3 regions of the Megasphaera sueciensis genome follow, and region 1 is predicted to be linked to each of the others. Evidence: riboswitches for the same ligand, from Rfam matches in the RefSeq annotation. Region 1 holds a riboswitch; each other region holds the start of a gene.
What was found. Region 1 has a riboswitch for ZMP and ZTP ahead of pflB (formate C-acetyltransferase). Riboswitches for the same ligand answer to the same signal wherever they lie in the genome.
Positions count from the first base shown of each region.

Region 2: it holds a riboswitch for ZMP and ZTP, as region 1 does, so the genes downstream of both, NXG62_RS13990 (phosphoribosylaminoimidazolecarboxamide formyltransferase) here and pflB (formate C-acetyltransferase) in region 1, are expected to answer to the same signal.
Region 3: it holds a riboswitch for ZMP and ZTP, as region 1 does, so the genes downstream of both, NXG62_RS09680 (L-lactate MFS transporter) here and pflB (formate C-acetyltransferase) in region 1, are expected to answer to the same signal.

Region 1 covers NZ_CP116939.1:2,524,606-2,527,893, forward strand. Annotated here, with positions in the region: gene pflB (formate C-acetyltransferase) at 1-1,623, opposite strand, end outside; ZMP/ZTP riboswitch at 1,690-1,768, opposite strand; gene NXG62_RS12140 (helix-turn-helix domain-containing protein) at 1,911-2,480, shown strand; gene NXG62_RS12145 (glycyl radical protein) at 2,681-3,288, shown strand, end outside.
Region 2 covers NZ_CP116939.1:2,892,496-2,895,783, reverse strand. Annotated here, with positions in the region: gene NXG62_RS13995 (LysR family transcriptional regulator) at 1-648, shown strand, start outside; gene NXG62_RS13990 (phosphoribosylaminoimidazolecarboxamide formyltransferase) at 702-1,877, opposite strand; ZMP/ZTP riboswitch at 1,919-1,996, opposite strand; gene NXG62_RS13985 (MBL fold metallo-hydrolase) at 2,050-2,865, opposite strand; gene NXG62_RS13980 (Asp23/Gls24 family envelope stress response protein) at 2,908-3,288, opposite strand, start outside.
Region 3 covers NZ_CP116939.1:2,010,457-2,013,744, reverse strand. Annotated here, with positions in the region: gene NXG62_RS09685 (FadR/GntR family transcriptional regulator) at 1-122, shown strand, start outside; gene NXG62_RS09680 (L-lactate MFS transporter) at 320-1,606, opposite strand; ZMP/ZTP riboswitch at 1,680-1,765, opposite strand; gene rsmG (16S rRNA (guanine(527)-N(7))-methyltransferase RsmG) at 1,891-2,604, opposite strand; gene mnmG (tRNA uridine-5-carboxymethylaminomethyl(34) synthesis enzyme MnmG) at 2,606-3,288, opposite strand, start outside.

The DNA.
Region 1 (3,288 bases):
GATAATGCGAACGTTGGCATACTTGATTGCCGATAAAGAGTCAATAACATGAGAAAAACCTGCAATGCCTGTTGCAAACGTACGGCGTACATTTGTATCGATCAACGCCATTTCTGCGGCTTCATAATAGTATTTGTCATGCATATAGTGGATGGTGTTCAGTACATTGACATACAAACCGGCCAGCCAATCCAACATGAGCTTGTATTTTCTCAACACTTCATCATAATCAAGATATTCTGATGTAATTGGCGCTAATTCCGGTCCGGCTTGTATCCCGAATTTTTCATCTACACCACCGTTAATGGCATACAGCAGTGCTTTGGCCAGATTTGCCCGAGCTCCGAAAAACTGGATTTCCTTGCCCGTTTGTGTAGCTGAAACACAGCAGCAAATAGAATAATCATCACCCCATACGGGTTTCATGACATCATCATTTTCATACTGAATAGAACTGGTTTTTACAGAAATACTGGCAGCGTACCGTTTAAATGCATCAGAAAGAGCGGATGAATAGAGAACTGTCAAATTGGGTTCTGGAGCAGGTCCCATGTTTTCTAATGTGTGGAGAAAACGAAAATCTGTTTTCGTTACCATAGAACGGCCATCCATACCGATTCCTGCCACTTCCAATGTAGCCCAAACGGGATCACCGGAGAAAAGTTCATTATAGGACTTGATACGTGCAAACTTTACCATACGAAGTTTTAACGTCAGGTGATCAATAAGTTCTTGTGCTGTACTTTCTGAGAGTATGCCGCGTTGAAGATCCCGGTCAATATAAATGTCTAAAAATGTGGAAATACGACCTACAGACATAGCAGCACCATTTTGGGTTTTGATGGCAGCTAAGTAGCCAAAATACAGCCACTGCACTGCTTCTTTTGCCGTAGTTGCAGGATGGGAAATGTCGAAGCCATAAACAGCTGCCATCTTTTTCATATCTTCAAGTGCACGGATTTGTTCGGAAAGTTCTTCGCGCTGTCGAATTACGTCGTCCGTCATTACTCCGTCACCGCAATTTGTTTTGTCTTCTTGTTTCCACACAATTAATTGGTTTATTCCGTAAAGTGCTATACGGCGATAATCGCCTACAATACGACCGCGTCCGTATGTATCTGGAAGACCGGTGACAATATGTGTGTGACGCGCTGTTTGCATTTCTTCTGTATAGGCATCGAAAACAGCTTGATTATGTGTTTTGTGATATTCTGTAAAAATTTTGTGAAGTGATGGATTCAGTGTATAGCCATACATTTCCAATGCTTCTTCTGCCATTTTTATACCGCCGTAAGGCATAAAAGCACGTTTTAGCGGTTCATCTGTCTGCAGCCCGACAATTTGTTCCCAGTGTTTCAATTGATCATCAATATAACCGGGACCATAGGCAGTTAAACTGGAGACGATTTCCGTTTCTTCTTTTAGGACACCGCCGTTTTTTCGTTCAGCTTTTTGCAATTCCTGCAGTTTAGCCCAGAGTTTGTTTGTTCCTTCTGTAGGCCCTTCCAGGAAATCGGCATTTCCATCATAAATTCGATAATTGTGTTGAATAAAATCCCGTACATTGCATTCTTCTTTCCATAGCCTGCCGTTAAATCCGTTCCATTCCTGACAATGCAGCATGTGCATACCCCTTTCTTATACAGCTATTTATTTTAAATAGATGATAAAAAAAGACCGACAAATCTGGTCCTTTGCCCAGACGGTCGGCTTATCAGGAATTATGCTTCATGTGGTTGCTCCACTTCCGTCAGTCACATAATTCTAATGAAATTATAACCGTTGGAAGAGGCATTTGTCAATATAATAAAAAAGAGATATAGTCAAGTATAGTATCTTACTTTTTTTTAAATAGATAATATGGTACTATTATTTTTAGGAAAAATGTTTTTACTATCAGGAGGATATGAATGTATAGTGGAGAAGATATCAATAGTCCGATAAAAGAAATAGGACGTGTATTAAAAAAAGTTCGGTTTGACAGAAATTTGACATTGGATAATGTGTCAGATATGACTGGTGTTAGCAAAACTATGTTAGGTCAGATTGAACGTGGCGTGTCGATTCCGACAATTTCTGTATTGTGGAAAATAGCTAAAGGAATGAAGTTATCATTATCCACATTGTTTAATGAGAAAGTACAAGAGTATAAAGTTGTAAATATTGAAGAAGATCTGCAACCAGTATTTGATGAAGGAAACAATATGATATTATATAATGTTTTTCCATTTAATCCGGCCAATGGTTTCGAATATCTTTATATCATATTGTTACCGGGTACAGTGCATAAATCAGATTCCCATCGTGAATTTATAGAAGAATATATTGTTGTTACAAAGGGAACGTTGACACTTATGGTGGATACACAAACATTTATATTAGAGGCACCTTCAAAAATAAAGTTTCAATCTAATGTTTCTCACAGTTATGCTAATTATGGTCAAGACAAGGTTGTTTTTCAAAACATTATAAAATATTGATATATACTACAAGCGGCCTTCTATGGTAGCAATACTTACTATAGAAGGTTTTTCTTTTTAATAATGATTCCAATATAGCAATGGAATTGAATACTAATTGACAACATAAATCCCAAGTGTTATAGTACATGACATAAACGTTATAAAGTATATTTAACGTTATAAAGCATTTAATGTAGACCTTTAAAGGAGTTCTTGTTATGTTGACAAAACGGGTACAAAAGGCTAAAGATGAATACATAAATAATAAACCGTCGATTTCATACGAGAGAGCCAGAATCTGGACGGAATCCTATAAAAAAACAGAAGGAAAATCAGAAGCTATACGACGGGCCTTGGCATTTAAGGCGGTATGTGAACAATTAGTTGTTACTATATTTTCAGGAGAATTAATTGTCGGTGCGGTTGGTGAATTTCGTAAATGCGGGATATTGACTCCTGAATTTTCCTGGACGTGGGTGGATCAGGAAATGGATCATTTTTCTGTTCGAGTACAAGATCCGTACGAAATGACAGATGAACAGCGTGTGTTTGTTCGTGAGAATATATTTCCGTATTGGGAGGGAAAGTCACTGGAAGAAGCCTTTTTAAAACAAATTCCGAGTGAAACAGCAAAAGTTGCTGTGGATACGGGGATTGTTGACTGTGATTCAAAATGGCGGCAATCTGTCGGAGAAATTACGCCTGACTATGAAGATGTTTTATTTAAAAAAGGATTTAAGGGAATTATACATGATTGTAATAATAAATTACAGTTTTTAGATCTTACAAACTATACTGATTTAGAAAAATATGAATTTTATCAATC
Region 2 (3,288 bases), 370 kb from region 1:
CATCCGCAAATATCACTGCAGCTAGAACGTAACAGTGCCGTGAATTTATATGACAAGTTGCAAAATAATGATTTAGATCTGGTTTTTAATATCCGTTTTGATATTGGCCGCTATAAAAATGTTTTACAACTCCCCATTCATGAATTTCCCGTTGTTGCCGTTCTCCCCAGTTTTCATCCGCTAACGAACAAAAAATATTTATTCCGCGACGATCTACGTGCCCAGGCCTTTATTGTAAGCCGCACGGGGGAAACCATTACCGACCAAAATGAGTCTATCAGCCGGTATATGACAGCAAATATCAAATATGGACAAATCTATTATGCGAATGACACCGAGACCATGATGCTTATGGTTTCTGCCGGTTTGGGTATTTCCATTGTTCCTTCTTATATGATTCCCGCCATTAATAATAACCGCATCAAAACCCTTCCCATTCGTGGTATCAACATGAAAGCCGAAATTATTACTGCCTGGCTGGATGATACAGACAACCCGTCCTTGCCGCTGATGATCCAAACCATAAAAGATTGGAAACGGATTATCGGCTATATTCCGAAACAGAAAAAAACACATCCCAATGTAACAGACACGGGAACTTTATCCCGTAATTCACTTAATCATAAGAAGACAAATCCCAGATATTAATATCTGGGATTTGTCTTCTTATGATTAAGTATCTCATTCTTTTATGGACTGAATCAATGATGGAACAAGCGCAGTCCGGTCATGGCCATGGCCATGTCATATTTATCACACGTTTCAATAACATTATCATCACGGATAGAACCGCCTGCCTGCGCAATATAATCGACGCCGCTGCGATGAGCCCGTTCAATATTGTCACCAAACGGGAAAAATGCATCACTTCCCAAGGCAACACCATGAAGCTGTGCAATCCAAGCTTTCTTTTCCTCTCTGCTTAAGGGTTCCGGTTTTTCTGTAAAAAGATTTTGCCAGACGCCATCAGCTAAAACATCTTCGGCATCATCAGAAATGTATACATCAATTGTATTGTCCCGATCAGGCCGGCGAATATTTTTTTTAAACGGCAGCGACAGTACCTTTGGATTTTGGCGAAGCCACCAAACATCAACCTTGTTCCCTGCCAGACGAGTACAGTGGACGCGAGACTGCTGCCCCGCACCGACGCCAATCGTCATGCCGTCCTTCACATAACAAACAGAATTGGACTGTGTGTATTTCAAAGTAATGAGTGCCACGAGTAAATCTCGTTTCGCCGCTGCAGGAATATCTTTGTTTTTTGTCGGTCGATTTTCAAAAAGATTGTCCGTAATTTTTACATTATTCCGTTCTTGTTCAAAGGTTACTCCGTATACTTCCTTGCTTTCTATACCGGCCGGTACATAATCCGGATCAATTTTCAGTACACAATAGGTTCCCTTGCGCTTGGATTTCAGAATCGCCAAGGCTTCTTCCGTATATCCGGGAGCAATCACACCATCAGAAACTTCACGTTTCAGGAGAGTCGCTGTTTCTGCATCACAAATATCGGACAGAGCGACAAAATCGCCATAGGAACTCATACGATCTGCCCCGCGTGCACAGGCATATGCACATGCCAGCGGAGATAACTGCAAATCATCTACATAGTATATCTTTTTAAGCACATCACTCATACCGGCAGCTACCGCAGCTCCGGCAGGACTGACATGCTTAAAGGAAGCCGCTGCAGGAAGCCCCGTTGCTTCTTTTAATTCTTTGACCAACTGAAAACTGTTAAATGCATCCAGTAAATTAATATAACCGGGACGTCCATTCATTACTTCAACAGGCAGCTCGCTGCCATCCTTCATATACACCCTGGCTGAGGCTTGATTTGGATTACAGCCGTATTTTAATTGCAGTTCCTTCATCGTGAATTACCTCCCAAAAAAATAAATGCCGACACCTCTGGAATCATTGCCCAGACGGTCGGCTTTTCTTAGTCATGCTCCCCGTGGTCATTCCACTTCCGTCAGTCACATGAACTCATGCATAAATTATACCTTTGAAAAACAACCTTTGTCAATGAAAAAATAGCATATATCACGACAGTTCGATGACCTCCAAATCATCAGGAACATAGAGTCCCCCATCATAATACATGATTCCCTCCGCCGTATATTGCGCCTTACGCCTTGCCAAGTCCGTATCTTCTGTATGATATAAAACCAAATTACCGCACTGCAAGGCCGCCGCCGTTTCACAAGCTTCTTTTACCGTACTATGATGTTTTTCATACGGCTTAAACCGTGTACGATCACGATACAGGCAAAAAGCTTCTGCTAGCAGCCAGTCACTATGCTCCGCATAGATACGTGAATGTTCGTTAAACGGTTCATCCCCCAGACAGGTGAGCTTCTTTCCGTCAGGTAGCTGTAAGCTATAGCCGAATTGTTTTGCCTTAGTAGATAAAATATCGAAAGCCTGTATATCCATTCCCAAAACAGAAAACCGTGTACCATTTTTTATTTCATGGATGTAGATTCCGTTATCAATTTTCGCTTTATGTTTTCCCGTTAATGTCAAATCACAAATAACACGCAGCATATGCGCCACTTCATCATGGCAGTAGATGTGGAAGTCTCCCTCATAACTGCCTGTCAGCATATACATGGCAATGCGGCGGATAACCCAGACAACTCCCAAAATATGATCGGTATGCCCATGCGTAACAAACAAATGATGCAGCCGCAGATACGCAACCTTGGCAGCCTTCAACTGCCTCAATATTCCGTTGCCCCCGCCGGCATCGGTAAGAAAACAATCCCCCTCTGCATTCTGTATAACAAAACACGTGTTGTAGCATTCTGTTACCATCGCACAACCGGTTCCCAGCATAATTAATCTTTCCTTAGACATGTCCCGAAAGCTCCTCTTCCTGATTGTATTCTCTGTCAAACGCTATGCTTTACTTAGCTCAATTCCATGAATCGTTATTCTTAAAACATCGACAGACATGCCGGTAGTATATTCAACCTCATGTTGAATCGCGTCCTTGACCTGATGCATTAAGGCTCTAACATTTTCGCCGTACAAAATCGTGACGGACAGCGTGACATCAATGCCGCTTCCTACATCTTGCGTGCTTTTTCCGACTTTCACCTTGTTTACCCCGGCAATGCCGTAAATATCGGTTAAGGTATGATGAATCAAACGCTGCAATACATCGTCCGTAAAAGTCAATTTTCCATAATAACTGAATACCGGACGTACGACAGAGCGTTCATACGTTTCTTCTGATTTTCTGCCGTTTTTTTTCTTAAAAAATGAGCGGATAGATCC
Region 3 (3,288 bases), 510 kb from region 1:
AAAATAATCAATACCATCGTTTAATCATTGAATTTTTAAAACTCCGTAATGCCGAAGGAGCTCGAAACGCAATGAAATTACATATGCTTCATACAATTGAATGGTATAATCAAAAAAAATAATTTTATAGAATAAAATACTTTAATATTTTTATATAGTTGTATGATGTCTCATTGACAATGAATGACTATCGTTTTATAATAAGGCTGTCAGATGGCATATCTATTCCATTTACAATTGTCAAAAAACCATCACAACAAAAAGCAAACGAATTTAAAATTCGTTTGCTTTTTGTTGTGCTAAATATTTTCATAGTATCTCAATGATCAGTATATGATGGAACTTCATTTTGTTTTACTCGTTCCTCTATTCCAGTAAGACCATGACGAGTTTTCATCTTAAGAAAAATCATAATTAACAAGGCTAACACAAAACACCCCGAAAAAAATTGAAGTGTAACCGCATAACTATTAGTTGTTTCCTTAATAAATGATAAAAGCAACGGACCAGCAACTCCCGCAGCTCCCCAAGCGGTAAGAATACGTCCATGAATTGCACTTAGCTCTTTAGTTCCAAAAAGATCACTGAGATATGCCGGCATACAAGAAAATCCACCACCATAACAAGTAATAATAAGAAGTACTACTAATTGAAAACTAAACGAACTTGTAATAGATGCCAGTTTAAAAAACGCTACTACTTCAATAGCAAAAAATAATATATACGTATTAGAGCGACCAATATAATCAGAAACTGTAGCCCATGCAATACGCCCAGCCCCATTCATAAATCCAATAATGCCAACCATAGATGCGGCCATTATAGGAGACATCTGAACAACTTCCTGTGCCATAGGAGAGGCCACTGCCAAAAGTGCAATCCCGCAAGTAATATTTGTAAAAAATAACCACCAAATCGTATATAGCTGCCATTTTTTCATAGCTTGCTTTACTGTAAACTGCGGCATTGCACCCGCATATTGAACTGCATTTGTTTCACTGGCTTCTTTGAGTATCATATCTGTTGCCGGAACTTCACCTAACTTAGGCGGGGTCAAATACAACGACGAAGCAGTCATAATAGTCATGTATACAATACCAAGAATAATAAAATTTGTAACAAGACCAAAATGTTGCACTAAAATTTGCATTGCGGGTCCAGCAATCATACTGGCAAACCCAAATCCCATAATTGCAAGTCCTGTAGCAAATCCTCGATTATCAGGAAACCATTTTACCAGTGTCGATACCGGTGTGATATATCCGGTGCCAAGACCAATCCCGCCAATAATACCATAAAAAAGATACATAAGAAATAAATTGTGAAAATACAAAGCAACGGCAGTGCCAAACATACCGGTACAAAAGAAACCCATTGACATAAGCCCTGACTTTTTAGGACCTATTTTTTGCACAAAACTTCCTAAAAATCCCGCCGATAACCCTAAAAATAAAATAGCCAAAGAAAATGTCCACGTTGTTTCTCTTAATGTAAAACCCATCGTTTCCATAATGGGTTTCGTTAATACACTCCACGCATATACACTGCCAATGCAAATATGAATACCCATAGCAGATAAAGCAATAAACCAGCGATTTTTTTTCATATGTATATCTCTCCCTATAACTATAAAGGCGAGCCGACACGAAAAAAACCGGCCGACTGGCCAAAGCATATTTATACTTTGCCCAGACGGTCGGCGCTTCTACACACAATACAGTCCACGTGGTTTTTCCACTTAATTCCGTCAGTTCTGTACTGATATATTCTAATGTAGTTAGATTATATCACAATGTAAATTTATGTCAATTAGTTATCCTCACATTTTTACACAAATAACATAACTCATCGTTGCCATCGTATAAGATATTCATGAAGATATATTTTATATTATAATGGATTGTTTACTGCAATTTTTGGCTTACGCGGATACTTTTTCGGACTCGTCCGATCCTTCTTTATATATAATACCGCTCGTTTATCTTCCATCCCAATCAGATGCACCGGCCGAATTTCAATAACAGTTCCGCCTAAAATTGAAATGGCAGACGAGGCTTCTGTAAGTTCTTCTTCATATTGTGCCCCTTTTAATGCTGCAAATACTCCACCTATTCGAACATAAGGCAATGCCCATTCCACCAATATATTCAGTCGGGCAACCGCACGGCTGGTAACAACATCGAAGTGTTCCCTGTATTCCGACCGATGTGCCTCATCTTCTGCACGCCCATGAATAAAAGCAGCATTAGAAATACCAATCTTCGAAACAACTGTTTTAAGAAAAATCAATCTTTTTTGTAAAGAATCAAAAAAAGTAACATGCAAATCCGGCCGTAAAATAGCCAGCGGAATACCGGGAAACCCAGCACCCGTTCCCAAGTCCAAAACAGACGCTCCTTTAGGAAAATACGTCTTATCATAGCAAGATAAACTATCCGCCATATGTTTAACTGCAATTTCTTGCGGCTTAGTGATTGCAGTTAAATTCATAACTTTATTTGTTTCTATTAATAATGCAGTAAATACACAAATTTGTTCATATTGTCGATCCGTTAATAAAATATTAAATGGATCGAGTACCGCTTTAAGGTCACGGTCAAACATACTATTTTCCCTCCCGTTGCCATTGTTCCAACACAATAAGAAGTGCTGTAATATCTGCTGGTGATACACCTGAAATACGGCTAGCTTGTCCCAAAGAATGTGGCCGGATTTGATCGAGTTTTTGCCGAGCTTCTCCTGACAACGTACCGATATCAGCGTATATTATATCTTTCGGCATAAGCTTGCGTTCTAATCTATTCATCTTTTCTACCTGTTCTTGCTGTCTTTGAATATAACCCTCATATTTTATCATAATTTCTATCTCTTCACGTACATCATCATCCAATTTTTCTAAAGAAAATTGAGTCCTCAGCATTTCATAATCTAAATCTGTTCGGCGTAATAAATCATAGGCCCGAAGTCCCGTACGAATAGGAGCTGTCCCTATATTTTTTAATTTTTTTTGATTTTCTTCCGTAGGCGTGATTGAAATAGCTTTCAATTTTTCAATCGCATTTTCTATATCATTTTTTTTCTTTAAAAACACCGTATACCGTTCTTGTGTCACTAACCCCAACTGATATCCTTTTTCTGTTAAACGCAGATCCGCATTATCCTGTCTTAGTATCAATCTATATTCTGACCGACTCGTCATAATACGATACGGTTCGTTGGTTCCTTTTGTAACTAAATCATCAATAAGTACTCCAATATAAGCTTCCGCACGAGTTAAGATAAATGGTT